3 regions of the Pseudomonas sp. TWP3-1 genome follow, and region 3 is predicted to be linked to each of the others. Evidence: predicted binding sites of a transcription regulator. Region 3 holds the regulator's gene; each other region holds the start of a gene.
The links. The regulator sigma-54, encoded in region 3, starts transcription at its own class of promoters, with help from an activator protein. The targets are predictions, from matches to a motif close to ANTGGCATNNANNTTGCTNT.
Positions count from the first base shown of each region.

Region 1: ACP7BN_RS15530 (CmpA/NrtA family ABC transporter substrate-binding protein) is a predicted target of sigma-54. The motif match lies at 1,981-2,000, and genes of this name have one in related genera.
Region 2: ACP7BN_RS14380 (flagellar basal body rod protein FlgF) is a predicted target of sigma-54. The motif match lies at 1,613-1,632, and genes of this name have one in related genera.

Region 1 is NZ_JAFCUQ010000010.1:82,040-85,316, forward strand. Features, by position in the region: gene ACP7BN_RS15525 (ANTAR domain-containing response regulator) at 143-718, opposite strand; gene ACP7BN_RS15530 (CmpA/NrtA family ABC transporter substrate-binding protein) at 734-1,945, opposite strand; gene ACP7BN_RS15535 (quinone-dependent dihydroorotate dehydrogenase) at 2,089-3,117, shown strand.
Region 2 is NZ_JAFCUQ010000009.1:74,351-77,627, reverse strand. Features, by position in the region: gene flgG (flagellar basal-body rod protein FlgG) at 1-772, opposite strand, end outside; gene ACP7BN_RS14380 (flagellar basal body rod protein FlgF) at 818-1,558, opposite strand; gene ACP7BN_RS14375 (sigma-54-dependent transcriptional regulator) at 1,915-3,277, opposite strand, start outside.
Region 3 is NZ_JAFCUQ010000003.1:219,928-223,204, reverse strand. Features, by position in the region: gene rapZ (RNase adapter RapZ) at 1-220, opposite strand, end outside; gene ptsN (PTS IIA-like nitrogen regulatory protein PtsN) at 223-687, opposite strand; gene hpf (ribosome hibernation-promoting factor, HPF/YfiA family) at 699-1,007, opposite strand; gene ACP7BN_RS06305 (RNA polymerase factor sigma-54) at 1,081-2,574, opposite strand; gene lptB (LPS export ABC transporter ATP-binding protein) at 2,750-3,277, opposite strand, start outside.

The DNA.
Region 1 (3,277 bases), on a different contig from region 3:
CCGAGTAGCGGCCAATCGCGGGCAAGCCCGCTCCCACAGGTTCTGCGTTAATCACGAACTCTGTGTACGACTAGGAAACCTGTGGGAGCTGCGGTGCGACGATTCGACTTGCGCGATGGGGCCTTCACAGGCACCGCAAACCTCAGCCCAGCAACTCGCTCATGGCAATGATCTGCTCCGCAACCTGAATCAGTTTCTGCTGGCGGCTCATGGCCTGGCGGCGCATCAGCGTGTAGGCCTCTTCTTCATTGCAGTCCTTCATCTTCATCAACAAGCCCTTGGCCAGCTCAATGCGCTTGCGCTCGGCCAATTGCTGGTCGCGGGCATGCAATTGGGCGCGCAGGGCCTGGTCGCTTTCGAAGCGCGCCATCGCCACGTCGAGAATCGGCTGCAAACGTTGTGCGTGAATGCCTTCGACGATGTAGGCACTCACCCCGGACTTGATCGCCTGACGCATCACGCCGGGGTCATGCTCGTCGGTAAACATCACTATCGGCCGTGGTTGGTCGCGGCTGACCAGCACCACTTGCTCCATCACATCGCGGCTCGGTGACTCGGTATCGATCAGGATCACGTCCGGGCGCACCGTTTCGACGCGCGCGGGCAGGTCGATGGTCAATCCCGATTCATCGATGACCTCGAATCCGGCCTCGGTCAACGCGGCTTTCAAGCGCCCGACCTTTTTTGCGGTGTCGTTGATCAGCAGAATGCGCAGCATGTTCGCGATCTCCTGTCAGCGGCGAGCGAGAAGGGCAGCGCTGTCGCTCAGCGCGTGCAATTTGAAACTGCGGGCGTAGCCGGCTGGATCGCTGCCGTCCCAGATTTTGCCGTCGATCAATTGGCTGCTGCGCATATCTCCCGCGCCCGTGGGGACACCGACGGCAGTGGCGGCGTCGCGGTATAACGCAAGTTGCTGCACCTGACGGGCGACGCCGAGGTAATCCGGGTCATCACGCAGCAAACCCCAGCGGCGGAACTGGGTCATGAACCACATGCCGTCCGACAGGTACGGCAGATTGACTGAGCCGTCGCCATGAAAGCGCAGCGCGTGCGGATCTTGCCAGCGATTGCCGAGGCCGTCGGCGTAGTCGCCGGTAAACCGCGGTTCGATACAGGCAACCGGCGCGTCGAGATATTCCGGCGCGCTCAGCAACTGTGCGGTGCTGCGGCGGTTTTCCGGGCTTGCTTCGATGAAACGGCTGGCTTCGAGAATCGCCATCACCAGCGCCCGTGCGGTATTCGGATACTGCTCGACGAAGGCGCGGGTGCAGCCGAGGACTTTTTCCGGGTGATCGGGCCAGATGGTCTGGCTGGTCGCCAAGGTAAAACCGAGATCCTGTTGCACCGCGCTGGCTGCCCATGGCTCGCCGACGCAGAAACCGTCGATACGTCCGGCCTGCAAGTGCGCGACCATTTGCGGCGGCGGCACCACCACGCTGTCGACATCGCGCAGCGGATGAATGCCTTGGCTCGCCAGCCAGTAATACAGCCACATCGCGTGAGTGCCGGTGGGGAAGGTCTGCGCGAAGGTGAGTTTTGCGCGCGAATGGTGCACATGGCGGTCGAGCGCTTCAGGACTGGTCACGCCGAGCCGTTGCAAGCCGTGGGACAGGTTGAGGCTCTGACCGTTCTGGTTGAGGCCCATCAACACCGCCATGTCGGTCGGCGCCACGCCGCCGATGCCCAGATGCACCGCGTAGATCAGGCCATACAGGCTGTGCGCGGCGTCGAGTTCGCCGCTGACCAGTTTGTCGCGCAGATTGGCCCACGAAGTCTGACGCTTGAGGTTCAGCGTCAGGCCGTAAGGCTGAGCGAAGCCCTGCGTGGCGGCGACCACCAGCGAGGCGCAGTCGCTCAGGGCCATGAAGCCAAGATTGATTGCGCTTTTTTCCGGGGCGTCGCTGCCGTTGACCCAGGCCAGCGGCCTGGCAGAAGGTTGAGTCATTCCATGCACCTGCAAAAGCGATCGTGAAATACCGGGGTGCAAGGCATATGCCACGCACAAGGATTTGCGCGTGCGCCTCGCGCCGCAGGGTCATGCCCGGCTATAATCGCCGCCTCTTTTCGCCGCCCGAGTCATCGCCGCCCATGTACACCCTGGCCCGTCAGCTGTTGTTCAAACTTTCCCCGGAAACCTCCCACGACCTGTCGCTGGATCTGATCGGCGCGGGCGGACGTTTGGGCCTCAACGGCTTGCTGTGCAAGGCCCCGGCGCACGTGCCGGTGAATGTCATGGGGCTGGACTTTCCGAACCCGGTGGGTCTGGCCGCAGGTCTGGACAAGAACGGCGCGGCCATCGACGGCTTTGCACAGTTGGGTTTCGGTTTCGTCGAAATCGGCACCATCACTCCGCGTCCGCAGCCGGGCAACCCGAAACCGCGGATCTTCCGCTTGCCGGAAGCCGAGGCGATCATCAATCGCATGGGGTTCAACAACCTTGGCGTTGATCACCTGTTGGCGCGGGTTGCTGCCGCCAAATATAAAGGCGTGCTTGGGATCAATATCGGCAAGAATTTCGACACCCCGGTCGAGCGCGCAGTCGACGACTACCTGATCTGCCTGGACAAGGTTTACGCCCACGCCAGTTACATCACGGTCAACGTCAGCTCGCCGAACACCCCGGGCCTGCGCAGCCTGCAATTCGGTGATTCGCTCAAGCAGTTGCTGGCGGACTTGGCCCAGCGTCGCGCCGAACTGGCGCTGCGTCACGGCAAGCATGTGCCGCTGGCGATCAAGATCGCTCCGGACATGACCGACGAAGAAACCGTGCAGGTTGCCCAGGCACTGATCGAAACCGGGATGGATGCGGTGATCGCCACCAACACCACCCTGAGTCGCGTTGGCGTCGAAGGCATGGAACATGGCGACGAGATGGGCGGTCTGTCCGGTGCGCCGGTGCGTGAGAAGAGCACGCACACGGTGAAAGTGCTGGCGGCGGAGCTGGGCGGTCGTCTGCCGATCATCGCGGCGGGCGGGATTACCGAAGGCAAGCATGCGGCCGAGAAGATTGCTGCCGGCGCGAGCCTGGTGCAGATCTACTCCGGCTTCATCTATAAAGGCCCGGCGCTGATTCGTGAATCGGTGGACGCCATCGCGGCAATGAAAGTCGGACGCTGAATCTGGCAAGGGGCTCTTGTGGCGAGGGGATTTATCCCCGCTCGGCTGCGCAGCAGTCGTCGTTTCTGATCTTTTGATTTATCTGCGGCACCGAGGTGACAGGTTTTGGGGCCGCTGCGCGACCCAACGGGGATAAATCCCCTCGCCACAGAAATAGTGT
Region 2 (3,277 bases), on a different contig from region 3:
TTACGAACGAGAGCATCTGGTCGGCGGTGGAAATCACTTTGGAGTTCATCTCGTAAGCGCGCTGAGTGGTGATCATGTTGACCATCTCTTCAACGGTGCTGACGTTGGACGTTTCCAGGGTGTTCTGCAGCGTGGTACCGAAACCGGCCAGCCCCGGAGTGCCGACTTGCGGCGCGCCGGAAGCAGCAGTTTCCAGGAACAGGTTGTTGCCCACGGCTTGCAGACCGGCCGGGTTGATGAAGTCAGCGGTCTGCAGGTTGCCGATCACTTGCGAAGCGGCGTTGCCAGGCAAGGTCACGGAAACGGTGCCGTCATTGCCGACGGTGAAGGTTTGCGCGTCGTTCGGGATAACAATCGCAGGCTCCAGAGCGAAACCACTGGCGTTGACGATCTGGCCATTGGAATCGAGGTGGAATGTACCGTCACGGGTGTAGGACGTGGTGCCGTCCGGCTGCAGGATCTGGAAGAAACCGCGACCGTTGATGGCCATGTCCAGCGGCTGCTCAGTCGTTTGCAGGCTGCCGGCGGTGAAGTTTTTCTGAGTGCCGACGATGCGCACACCGGTACCCAATTGCAGACCCGTCGGCAGTTCGCTGTCTTGAGTCGACTGGGCGCCTGGCTGGCGTTTGATCTGGTACAGCAGGTCCTGGAATTCTGCGCGGTCACGTTTGAAACCCGTGGTCGACACGTTGGCCAGGTTGTTGGAAATGGTAGTCAGGTTGGTGTCCTGAGCGGACAGACCTGTTTTGGCAACCCATAGAGCCGGAAGCATTCGATTCTCCTCGTGCGCCTGTTTTACGGCGCGACGTTCTGATAATTAGCTGATCTGCAAGACCCGAGCCATGGCCTGGTCGTCGTCTTTGGCGGTGTTCATCATCTTGATGTGCAACTCGAACTGCTTGGCCAGGGCCAGCACCGAGGTCATCTCTTCGACGGCATTGACGTTGCTCGACTCAAGAAAACCCGAGACCAGTTTGACGTTGGCATCGGCCTGCGCCGGCTGGCCGTCCTTGGTGTAGATCGAGCCGTCGAGGCCTTTATTCATGTTCTTGATGTCCGGGTTGACCAGTTTGATCCGGTCGACTTCGGCCATCACGCGCGGGCCTTCACCCATCGCGCGAATACTGATGGTGCCGTCTTCACCGACTTCGATCTGCTGCTCGGGCGGCACGGCGATCGGACCGCCATTGCCCATCACCGGCATGCCGTTGCCGGCGCGCAACACACCGAGGGCATCGACGTTCAGGCTGCCGGTGCGCACGTAGCTTTCGCCACCGCTCGGGTTCTGCACGGCGATCCAGCCGTTGCCGGTCACGGCCACGTCGAGGTCACGACCGGTCTGCACCAGCGAGCCAGGCGTGAAGTCGGTAGCGGGCCGCTCGCTCATGGCAAACGCACGCGCCGGAAAGCTGTCACCGAACACCGGCATCGAACGCGCCTGTTCCAGGTCGCGCTGAAAACCGTTGGTGGAGATGTTCGCCAGGTTGTTGGCATGCGCCTTTTGCGCCAGTGCGTTCTGGCTGGCGCCGGTCATTGCCACATAAAGGTACTTGTCCACACTCTTTCCTCTGCATGCCGGACGTTTGCCGCCCACCGCTGTACTGCTGAGCCTTAAGCAATTTGCAGACCAACTTTTTTCTGGCAGCACGAAGCCCGGCAAACAAAGGACTTGAAGGGTTTTAGGGGGAAAAGGGAAATGTATCGAAGTCGAAAAACCGGCGGTGGAATGCCGCTATGCGGCAATCACGATCTCTGAGGTTGTTGGCGAACTTGTGGCGAGGGGATTTATCCCCGCTGGGTGGCGAAGCCGCCCCGATACCGATAAACGCAGTTCAACTGATACACCGCTTTGGATGGATTTGGGGCTGCTTCGCAGCCCATCGGGGATAAATCCCCTCGCCACAGGGGTTCTTCTTAACTTCCGGAATCTTTGCCGACTTCGTATTCGCGCAATTTGTTAGCAATGGTGGTGTGCGAGACGCCGAGTCGCTTGCCGAGTTGCCGACTACTCGGATGTTCCGAATACAGCCGCTCCAGCACAGCCTTCTCAAAGCGCCCGACAATTTCATCCAGCCCGCCCTCCAGCGAAAAATCGCCAAGCGGCTGACGCACGCCATAATCCGGCAGGCGAATGTGCTCAGCCTTGACCGTGCCGCCGTCACACAGCGAAACCGCCTGAAACAGCACGTTCTCCAGTTGCCGCACATTGCCCGGCCAATGGTAGTGACTCAGCCGATCCATCGCCGCCGGTGCCAGTTTCGGCAGCGCGCAACCGATCTGCCGACTGGCCTGATCGAGGAAGTGTTCAACCAGCGGTGTCAGCCCGTCGAGGCATTCACGCAGTGGCGGGATGTGCAGCGAAAGCACGTTCAAGCGATGGTACAAATCCTGACGAAACTCACCGCGCGCGCACAGTTCGGACAAGTCCACCTGCGTCGCGCAGATCACCCGCACATCCAGATACACCTCTTCATCACTGCCGACACGACGGAAGCAACCGTCCTGCAAGAAGCGCAGCAATTTCACCTGCAAGCGCGGGCTCATTTCGCCGACGCCATCGAGAAACAACGTACCGCCCGCCGTCAGCTCCAGCAGCCCGAGCTTGCCTTCGGCCCGCGCACCTTCGAACGCGCCGGGGCCGTAGCCGAACAACTCGGTCTCGGCCATCGACTCGGGCAACCCGGCACAGTTGAGCGCCATCAACGGCGATTGTCCGCGTGGACTGGCGAGGTGACAGGCGCGCGCCAGCAATTCTTTGCCGGTGCCGGTTTCGCCTTCTATCAATAGCGGCGCATCCAGCGGTGCCATACGCCGAGCTTCGCGCACCACGGCGGCCATGACTTTGGAACTCTGGAAGATGCTGTCGAAGCCGCGCAGCTCTTGCTTGCGCACGTTATAGATACGCTCGCCAACCCGGTCCGCTCGATGCAAAGTCAGCACCGCGCCGGCCATGGCTTCGCTGTCGTCGTGTTCGGATTGCAGTGGTGCGATGTCGGCGAGAAACACGTCGCCCTTGACCTTGACCCGCATGCCGTTGATCCGCGATTTGTTGGCGCGCACCAGTTCCGGCAAGTCGAAATCTTCGGCGTAACGCGACAGCGGAATTCCCGGAACCTCGTCGACGCGCACCCCGAGCAACTGCGCCGCCGCGCGGTTGGCCGCCACGATCGAGCCGCCCATGTCGATCGACAGCACCGGAAACTCCAGCGCGCCGAGCAAGGCGTTCAATTCCATATGCCGACGTTCGCTGGGCATCAGCCCGACGCGCTTGACGCCA
Region 3 (3,277 bases):
GCTCGGGAAAGCGTGAGAGATGGCTCGGCAGATTACGCGCGTCGATGGAAACCGCCACCAGTGGCTGTGCCAACTCGGTGTGAATCAGCGCGCGTTCGGCCAGTTCCGGCAGCAGGCCGGCCGGCAGATTGTCGATGCAGTAGTAGCCGTTGTCCTCAAGGACATTCAGAGCGGTACTTTTACCCGAGCCGGAGCGGCCACTGACGATGATCAAACGCATGATTACTGCCCGTTCTGCTCGTCGAGGACAACCTGATACAAGGCTTGGTTACTGGTGGCGCTACGCAGTTTTTCGCGGACGTCCTTGCGGTCGAGCATGCTGGCAATCTGTCGCAACAGTTCCAGGTGTGCATCGGTGGCAGCTTCGGGGACCAGCAGCACGAACAGCAGGTCAACCGGAGCACCATCGATGGCGTCGAAATCGATCGGAGCTTCCAGGTGTATCAAGGCGCTGATAGGGGATTCGCAGCCCTTGAGGCGGCAATGAGGGATGGCGATGCCGTTGCCAAAACCGGTAGAACCGAGTTTTTCACGGGCAATCAAAGCCTCGAAGACATCTTGCATCTCCAGATCCGGAACTTCCCGGGCGATCAGGTTGGCAATTTGCTCGAGGGCTTTCTTTTTGCTGCCGCCCGGCACGTTCACGAGGGAACGGCCGGGGGTCAGGATACTTTCAAGTCGGATCATGGAATGGGGGGTTATCGACCCGTCGCGCCTTGAAGCAGGCTCTGGGTCTTTTCCTTATGCTTTTTGAGTTGTTTGTCGAGCTTGTCGGTCAATGCGTCGATCGCTGCGTACATATCGGTATGTTCCGCGTTTGCGACGACCTCACTGCCGGGAATATGCAAGGTGGCTTCGATTTTCTGCTTGAGCTTTTCGACACACATCGTGACTTGCACGTTGGTGATCTTGTCGAAATGGCGCTCCAATCGTTGAAGTTTCTCGTTGATGTAGTCGCGCAGAGGTTCGGTCACTTCCAGTTGGTGTCCACTGATGTTGACTTGCATACAGCTTCTCCTTCGTTGCCAGTGCATAAAGCGGCAGGCCGAAAAGCCTGCCACTGGAACGCTGTAACGTGGCTTACATCAACCGCTTGCGTTCGCTCGAAGGCGCGATCCCGAGAGATTCGCGGTACTTGGCGACGGTGCGGCGAGCCACCTGAATGCCTTGTGCCTCCAGTAAACCAGCGATCTTGCTGTCACTCAACGGCTTTTTCTGATTTTCCGCGGCAACCAGTTTTTTGATGATCGCGCGGATCGCCGTGGACGAGCATTCACCGCCTTCGGAGGTGCTGACGTGGCTCGAGAAAAAGTATTTCAGTTCATATATACCGCGCGGGGTATGCATGAATTTCTGCGTGGTCACGCGGGAAATCGTCGATTCGTGCATGCCGACCGCTTCAGCGATGTCATGCAAGACCAGCGGCTTCATCGCTTCGTCGCCGTATTCCAGAAAGCCGCGCTGGTGCTCGACGATCTGCGTGGCGACTTTCATCAGGGTTTCGTTGCGGCTTTGCAGGCTTTTGATGAACCAGCGCGCTTCCTGCAACTGATTGCGCATGAAAGTGTTGTCGGCGCTGGTGTCGGCACGGCGGACGAAACCTGCGTACTGCGCGTTGACCCGCAGGCGCGGCACGGATTCCTGGTTCAGTTCGACCAGCCAGCGCTCGTTGTCCTTGCGCACGATGACGTCCGGCACCACGTACTCGGCTTCGGACGATTCGATTTGCGAACCCGGACGCGGATTGAGGCTTTGCACCAGCTCGATGACCTGGCGCAGCTCGTCTTCCTTGAGCTTCATGCGCCGCATCAGCTGACTGTAATCGCGGCTGCCTAGCAGATCGATGTAGTCGCTGACCAGACGCTTGGCTTCGACCAGCCACGGCGTTTTAGCGGGTAGCTGACGCAGTTGCAGCAGCAGGCATTCGCTGAGGTTGCGTGCGCCGATGCCGGCTGGCTCGAATTGCTGGATGCGGTGCAGCACGGCTTCGATTTCATCCAGCTCGATATCGAGCTCGGGATCGAAGGCGTCGAGAATTTCTTCGAGGGTCTCGTCGAGGTAGCCCTGATTGTTGATGCAGTCGATCAGGGTCACGGCGATCAGGCGATCGGTGTCGGACATCGGCGCGAGGTTCAACTGCCACAGCAGATGGCTTTGCAGGCTTTCACCGACGGAGGTACGCGTGGTGAAGTCCCACTCGTCATCGTCGTTGCTTGGCAGGCTGCTGGCGCTGGTCTGGTAGACGTCTTCCCAGGCAGTATCGACGGGCAATTCGTTGGGGATGCGCTCGTTCCAGTCGCCTTCCTCGAGGTTGTCCACCGTCGGGGCGCTTTCCTGAAAAGAGGGTTCCTGGGTTTCGGTGTTGGGCTTCTGCTCGACGTTGTCGGCGAGGGGATCGGAGTTGTCGAAGTCTTCGCCTTCTTCCTGGCGTTCGAGCATCGGATTGGATTCCAGAGCCTCCTGGATTTCCTGTTGCAGATCCAGGGTCGACAATTGGAGCAGGCGGATGGCCTGTTGCAGCTGCGGTGTCATCGTCAGCTGCTGGCCCATTCTCAAGACTAGCGATGGTTTCATGGCAGGGGCTTAACACCTTATTCGCCGGCGCTATGCGCCATCCACTACAGGGCGCCGGAGCGCCAAACTTAAGCAAATTATATGCCTGAAACTGAAGTGTTTGCCTAGAGCACCGTAACAATTAAACCAAGAAAATCGCAGGGATGCCCAGGCTCGTGCGAGGACACCCCAATGATCACAGGCGGAACTCGTGACCCAGATACACTTCCTTCACCAGATCGTTGGCGAGGATGGTGGCCGAGTCGCCTTCGGCGATCAGTTGACCGTCGTTGACGATGTAGGCAGTTTCGCAGATGTCCAGCGTCTCACGGACGTTGTGGTCGGTGATCAACACACCGATACCCTTGGCCTTGAGGTGATGGATGATCTGCTTGATGTCGCCGACCGAAATCGGGTCAACACCGGCGAACGGTTCGTCGAGCAGGATGAATTTCGGTGCGGTGGCCAGCGCGCGGGCGATTTCGACCCGGCGACGTTCACCACCCGACAGGCTCATGCCGAGGTTGTCGCGGATGTGGCTGATGTGGAATTCCTGCAGCAGGCTTTCCAGCTCTTTGCGACGGCCGGCCTTGTCGAGCTCCTGACGCGTTTCGAGGATGGCCATGATGTTGTCGGCCACCGACAGCTTGCGGAAGATCGACGCTTCTTGCGGCAAATAGCCGATACCGGCCTTCGCACGGCCGTGCATTGGCTGGTGGCTGAC